DNA from 2 places in the Arthrobacter sp. SLBN-112 genome. Region 2 is predicted to be linked to the other one. Evidence: riboswitches for the same ligand, from Rfam matches in the RefSeq annotation. Region 2 holds a riboswitch; the other holds the start of a gene.
What was found. A riboswitch is a leader RNA that binds a small molecule or an ion and turns the genes downstream of it on or off. The one in region 2 is predicted to bind glycine.

Region 1: linked by a shared signal. The riboswitch ahead of gcvP (aminomethyl-transferring glycine dehydrogenase) and the one ahead of gcvP (aminomethyl-transferring glycine dehydrogenase) in region 2 are both predicted to bind glycine.

What each region holds. Positions count from the first base shown of each region.
Region 1 covers NZ_JAUSXY010000001.1:4,352,786-4,356,191, forward strand. Annotated here, with positions in the region: gene gcvP (aminomethyl-transferring glycine dehydrogenase) at 1-2,196, opposite strand, end outside; glycine riboswitch at 2,383-2,479, opposite strand; gene QF050_RS20155 (TetR/AcrR family transcriptional regulator) at 2,590-3,126, opposite strand; gene QF050_RS20160 (MFS transporter) at 3,211-3,406, shown strand, end outside.
Region 2 covers NZ_JAUSXY010000001.1:317,646-321,051, forward strand. Annotated here, with positions in the region: gene cycA (D-serine/D-alanine/glycine transporter) at 1-710, opposite strand, end outside; glycine riboswitch at 859-956, opposite strand; glycine riboswitch at 1,248-1,348, shown strand; gene gcvP (aminomethyl-transferring glycine dehydrogenase) at 1,509-3,406, shown strand, end outside.

The sequences.
Region 1 (3,406 bases), 4.0 Mb from region 2:
GTGCGCGGCCTTGTTCGCGTCGCCCGGCATGAACGGTGCCAGGTGTGCCTTGGCGGCAACAGGGCCGACGCCGGGCCCGCCGCCGCCGTGCGGGATGCAGAAGGTCTTGTGCAGGTTCAGGTGCGAGACATCGCCGCCGAACTGGCCAGGCTGCGCCAGGCCAACGAGGGCGTTGAGGTTGGCGCCGTCGATGTAGACCTGGCCGCCGGCGGCGTGGACCGCGTCGCAGACTTCGCGCACGTCCCCGTCAAAGACGCCGTGGGTGGAGGGGTAGGTGATCATGATGCAGGACAGGACGTCCTTGTGGGTCTCGATCTTCGCCGTCAGGTCATCGTGGTCGATCGTGCCGTCAGCAGCGGTGGCCACGACGACGACCTTCATCCCGGCCAGCACCGCCGAGGCGGCGTTCGTGCCGTGCGCCGAGGCCGGGATCAGGCAAACGGTGCGCTGCTGATCGCCGCGGGAGTGGTGGTAGCCGCGGATCGCCAAAAGCCCGGCGAGTTCGCCCTGGGATCCGGCGTTGGGCTGGATGGACACCTGGTCGTACCCGGTGATGGTGGTCAGGTCTGCTTCCAGGTCGGCGATGAGTTCACGCCAGCCCTCGGTTTGGGAATCCGGGGCGAACGGGTGGATGGACGCAAACTCAGGCCAGGAGATGGCTTCCATCTCGGCCGTGGCGTTCAGCTTCATGGTGCAGGAACCCAGGGGAATCATCGTGCGGTCCAGCGCCAGGTCCCGGTCCGAGAGCTTGCGGATGTAGCGCAGCAGCTGGGTTTCGGACCGGTGCGTGTTGAACACCGGATGCTGCAGGTAGTCGGAGGAACGCTCGACGGCGGTCTCCAACTCAAAGCCTTCACCGTCCGCGACCGTGGCGCCAAAGATGGCGGCAACCTCGGCGACGATGGCCGGTGTCGTGGTTTCGTCCAGGGAGATGCCCACCGTGTCGGCGTCGATGCGCCGCAGGTTGATGCCGCGTGCCTCGGCGTCGGCCATGATGGCGGCCGCGCGTCCGGGGACCCGCACAGTCAGGGTGTCGAAGAAGCTCTGGTGCAGGACCTTGACTCCGGCAGCAGCAAGCGAGGCAGCCAGGCTGCGCGCGTGGCCGTGCACCGTCCCGGCGATCGCCTTCAGGCCGTCGGGGCCGTGGTACACCGCGTACATGGAGGCAACGATGGCCAGCAGCGCCTGGGCGGTGCAGATGTTGGACGTGGCTTTTTCACGGCGGATGTGCTGCTCACGGGTCTGCAGGGCCAGGCGGTAGGCGGGAACACCGGCGTCGTCCTTGGACACGCCCACCAGGCGGCCGGGCAGCGAGCGCTCCAGGCCCTTGCGGACAGCCATATACGCGGCATGCGGCCCGCCGAAGAACAACGGCACGCCAAAACGCTGGGCGGAACCGACAGCAATGTCCGCGCCCTGCTCGCCCGGCGGGGTGATCATGGTGAGGGCCAGCAGGTCCGCGGCCACGGTGACCAGGGCGCCGCGGTCCTTGGCGTCGGCGATGGCGCCGGACTGGTCCCAGACCCGGCCGGACGCACCGGGCTGCTGCAGCACGATGCCGTTAATGTCGCCCTCGGGCAGGCCTTGGGACAGGTCCGCAACCTCGACCTCGAAGCCGAGCGCCTCGGCCCGGCCCTGGACGATGGCAATGGTCTGCGGCAGCACGTCGATGTCCAGGACGGTCTTGCCGTCGGCGGCGGGCTTCGCCTTGTTGGACCGGCGCATCAGCAGCACGGCTTCCGCCACGGCGGTGGCTTCATCCAGCAGCGAGGCATTGGCGATGGGCAGTCCCACCAGGTCCTGGACCATGGTCTGGAAGTTCAGCAGCGCCTCGAGCCGGCCCTGCGAGATCTCAGGCTGGTACGGGGTGTAGGCGGTGTACCAAGCCGGCGATTCCAGGATGTTCCGGCGGATCACCGGTGGAGTGACGGTGTCGTAGTAGCCCTGGCCGATCAGTTGCACGGCCGTTTTGTTCTTTGCGGCCAGCTTCCGGAGTTCGGTGAGGACTTCCACTTCGCTGAGGGCGTCCTGCAGGCGAAGGGCGGTTTCCTGGCGGATGACTTTGGGGACAGCGGTGTCTACCAGGGAATCGACAGTGTCGTAGCCAACGGCTTTGAGCATGGTGTCGACGTCGGCCTGGCGGCGCGCGCCGATATGGCGGTCTACGAAGGTGGTGGAGGCTGGGCTAACCGGCACGAAGGAACTCCATTTACTCAGGCGGCGCAGGGTACGCCACAGCGATTCGGGTTCCTCCCCGCTCTGTATTGGACCTGAGAGTTTCCGCGGTTCCTGCCTGGCAGGACCCGCTTGCACCGTCGGTGAGCACAACAGCTCCGCGCCCCGATCGGGGCAGGAGAACCGCCTGCTGCTTTCCAGAGGTGCCTCGCCGCGGCGGTACGGGGGCCTGCGAGATTCCTGGGGAGGATTTGCTCCTACGGCGCCTGCCTGTACACCGGCAGAACTCTCCCGCCGCAGATCAAAGGCTATTCATTTGTTGGACCAGTCATGTACTGGATCATGCGGGCCGGTGACAGCCCTCACAACGTTCCATTGTCCTATGCCGCAACCCTTCCCGGCAAATGGCCCAGGTTACCTGCGGAGCCGCTCCAGAGCTGCCAGGAGTTCCTCCACGTCAGCGTCCGCTCCCCCTTGCGGCGCCGGGCCCACGGACAGCATGGCATTGAAATACAGCCCGTCCCCCATGTACAGGACCGCCTTGGCCAGCCCCGGACCCACATCGGCCGCGATCTCATCCAGCCACCGCTGCTGGATGGCTGCGAAACGCCGCCGCGTTTCCTGGTGCGCCACCTCCGCAAGCCTGGTGGCGGCGACGATGGCCCGGTCCAGCGGAGTGTCCGCCCACACGGAGGACCGGATGAAGTAGGCAGCCGCCCCCTCGCCGGCCGCGGCCATGGCATCGGCGTCCTCCTTGGCCAGCCCGTCCAACCGGTCCAGCAGCACCTCAATGAGCGCTTCCTTGTTGGGGAAGTGGTAGAGCAGGCCGCCCTTGGATACCCCGGCCTTCTTGGCCACCGCATCCAGCGTGGCCGCCCGCTCCCCCACGTCGATCAAGAGGGTTTCGAAGGCGTCAAGGACCGCTTCACGGGCTACTGGCTTTCGGGGCATGGTTCCCATCATGCCCTCCGCCGGAGGTGAAACGGGAAACGGCGAAGTTTTCAAACTATACCGTCTGGACGGTATAGTTATCTCATGACGACTTCCCCCTCAACCCTGGCGCCCGCACCCGTCAGCGGGCCGGCCACACGCTCCCCGCGGCGCGACTGGCTCGCGCTGGGGCTGCTCATGTTCCCAGTGCTGCTCGTCGCCATGGACAACACCGCCCTGACGTTCGCCTTGCCCGCCATCACCCGCGCCCTGGAACCCTCCGGCCTACACCTTCTGTGGA
Region 2 (3,406 bases):
ATGCCCACGAAGGCGAACACCGCGATCTGGAATCCGGCCACGAAGCCCATGAACTCGTTGGGGAAGAACCCGCCGTGGCTCCACAGGTTGGTGAAGCTTGCAGTGCCCGCGCCGCTTTGGAAACCGGTGAAGATCATGAAGAGACCCACGATAATCAGGGCAGCGATGGCGACGATCTTGATGAGGGCGAACCAGAACTCGGTCTCACCGAAAGCCTTGACGGTGGCGAGGTTCAGCAGGAGCAGGATGGCAACGGTGGCCAGGCCCGGGATCCAGAGCGGCAGCGCCGGCCAGAGTTCCTTTGAGTAGCCGGCGATGGCGATGACGTCCGCGATTCCGGTGATCACCCAGCAGAACCAGTACGTCCAGCCGGTAAAGAAGCCTGCCCACGGTCCGAGGAGGTCAGCCGCGAAGTCACTGAAGGACTTGTAGTTCAGGTTGCTCAGCAGCAGTTCGCCCATGGCCCGCATGACGAAGAAGAGCATGAAGCCGATGATCATGTACACGAAGATCACGGATGGGCCGGCCGCGGAGATGGTCTTGCCGGAGCCCATGAAGAGGCCGGTGCCGATCGCTCCGCCGATCGCGATGAGCTGGATGTGCCGGTTGGTGAGCTGCCGCTCCAGGTGGGGAGGCTCGCTGCGGGCTGCCGCAGTGGCGCCTTGGTTGCGGGCCGGTTCGCCGTTGGACGTTTGGGGATGAATCGCCATGAGGAACTCCATCGATAAAGCGGCCTTTTGGGGGCCGCAAAAGATTTGGTTCCTCCCCGCTCTGTAGTGAACCTGAGAGTTTCCGCAGCCCAGGGCCGCTTGCACCGTCGGTGAGCCAGGGACATGCCTGGCTGCTTTCCAGAGTTGCCTGTCCGCGGCGGTACGTGGGCCTGAGAGTTTCCTGGGGAGGATTTGCTCCTACGGCGCCTGTTGGATGTACCGGCAGGGCTCTCCCGCCGCAGGTCGAAGGCATGTTCAATTGGACGCCGCAGCCCTGGGGGCCGCGGCGGGTCATGCGATGGGATGGGCGCCGGCTGGTGGGCCGCTCCGGATACGTTGAGCCGGCCACCGGGCGGTGCCGATCCCGGGGTTCAGTGTGGTGTCCGTCACGATCGAAAGTCAAACTTGTCCCGCCACAAGCTGGGCGGAAGGGTGCCAGGTTCCGGGTCCCGCTCCCTGCGGCAGTCGCCCGATTTGCCACCGGCAGCTAATCCCGATACCTTGTGAGCCGAATCACCCACATTTGAATAAGCCTTTCGAGCTGTGACGGGAGAGTCCTCCCGGCGAAACACCGGGCAGGCGCCGTAGGAGCAAATCCTCCCCAGGAATCTCTCAGGCCCCCGTACCGTCATGGCGAGGCGACTCTGGAAAGCAACCAGGCTTGTGCCTGGTTCACCGACGGTGCAAGCGGTCCCCTGCCAAGAGCAGGCAACGCGGAATCTCTCAGGTCCAATACAGAGCGGGGAGGAACCCATCCCATGCCGTGCCATCTTTGGCCGGCCAGAACTGGAGTTCCTCATGACGATTCAATCGCATCCAACATCGTTTGTTGACCGCCATATCGGCGCACGCCGCCAGTCCGACGTCGACACCATGCTCAAAGCCGTGGGCTACGACAGCGTGGATGGCCTCGTTGACATCGCCGTCCCCGCGTCCATCCGCCAGGAAACTGCGCTCCGGCTGACCGACGCCCTCAGCGAGGTGGAGGTCCTTGCCGAGCTGCGCCGGATCGCCGGCCGGAACAAGACCGCCATCCAGATGATCGGCCAAGGCTACTACGACACCGTGACCCCGCCGGTGATCCGCCGCAACATCCTGGAATCGCCGGCTTGGTACACCGCCTACACCCCGTACCAGCCGGAAATCTCGCAGGGCCGGCTCGAGGCACTGCTGAACTTCCAGACCATGGTGCAGGACCTTACGGCCCTCCCCGTGGCCAACGCCTCGCTGCTGGATGAGGCCACCGCCGTGGCCGAGGCCGTGCTGCTGATGCGCCGGGCCAACAAAAACAAGACCGCCAAAGACGGCAAGACCGTATTGGACGCCGACCTCCTCCCGCAGACCATCGCCATCGTCCTGGGGCGGGCCGAAGCCCTCGGCTTCGAGGTGGAAATCGCCGACCTCACGGGCGGCCTGCCCGAAGGCGACATCAACGGCATCGTGCTGCAGCAGCCCGGCGCGTCCGGCCGGGTCTGGGACCAGTCCGGCGTCATCGCCGACGCCAAGGACCGCGGCGCCCTGGTCACGGTCGCAGCCGACCTGCTGGCCCTCACCCTCATCACCCCGCCGGGCGAGCAGGGCGCGGACATCGCCGTCGGCTCCACCCAGCGTTTTGGCGTGCCGTTGTTCTTTGGGGGACCGCACGCCGCCTACATGGCCGTCCGCGACGGCATGGAACGCACGCTCCCTGGCCGCATCGTCGGCGTGTCCAAGGATGACGCCGGCGTCCCGGCCTACCGCCTGGCCCTGCAGACCCGCGAGCAGCACATCCGCCGCGAGAAGGCCACCTCCAACATCTGCACCGCGCAGGCACTGCTGGCCATCGTCTCCTCCTTCTACGCCGTCTACCACGGCCCCGACGGCCTTAAGGCGATCGCCGAAACCGTCCACAACAACGCAAGGGTCCTGGCCACCGCCCTCACGGCCATGGGCCGCGAACTCGTCAGCGACTGTTTCTTCGACACGCTGACGGTCCGCGTCCCGGGCAAGGCCACCAAGGTGATCACCGCCGCCGAAGCCCGCGGCATCAACCTGCGCTTCATCGACGCGGATACAGTTGGCGTGTCAGTCGATGAAACCACGACGCCGGAGGTCCTCTCCGCGGTTGCTGTCGCCTTTGGTGCCGGTCCCGTGGTGTCTGCAGAGGGTTTCGAACTGCCCGAAGCCGTGCTGCGCACCTCGGCGTACCTGCAGCATCCGGTGTTCAACACGCACCGTTCCGAAACCCAGCTGCTGCGCTACATCCGCAAGCTCTCGGACCGGGACCTGGCGCTGGACCGCACGATGATTCCGCTGGGTTCCTGCACCATGAAGCTGAACGCCACCGCCGAGATGGAAGCCATCTCCTGGCCGGAGTTCGCGTCCATCCACCCGTTCGCCCCGGACTCCCAGACCGCGGGCTGGCGTGAACTGATCGCCGGGCTTGAAGCCGATCTCGCCGAAATCACCGGATATGACCAGGTGTCCATCCAGCCCAACGCCGGTTCCCAGGGCGAACTCGCCGGGCTCCTGGCCATCCGCGGCTACCACCACTCCCGTGGAGAGCAGCAGCGGACCGTCTGCCTGATCCCGGCCTCGGCGCACGGCACGAACGCTGCCTCGGCCGTGCTGGCCGGCATGAAGGTCGTCGTCGTGGCTACCGCGTCTGACGGCACGATCGACCACGATGACCTGACGGCCAAGATCGAGACCCACAA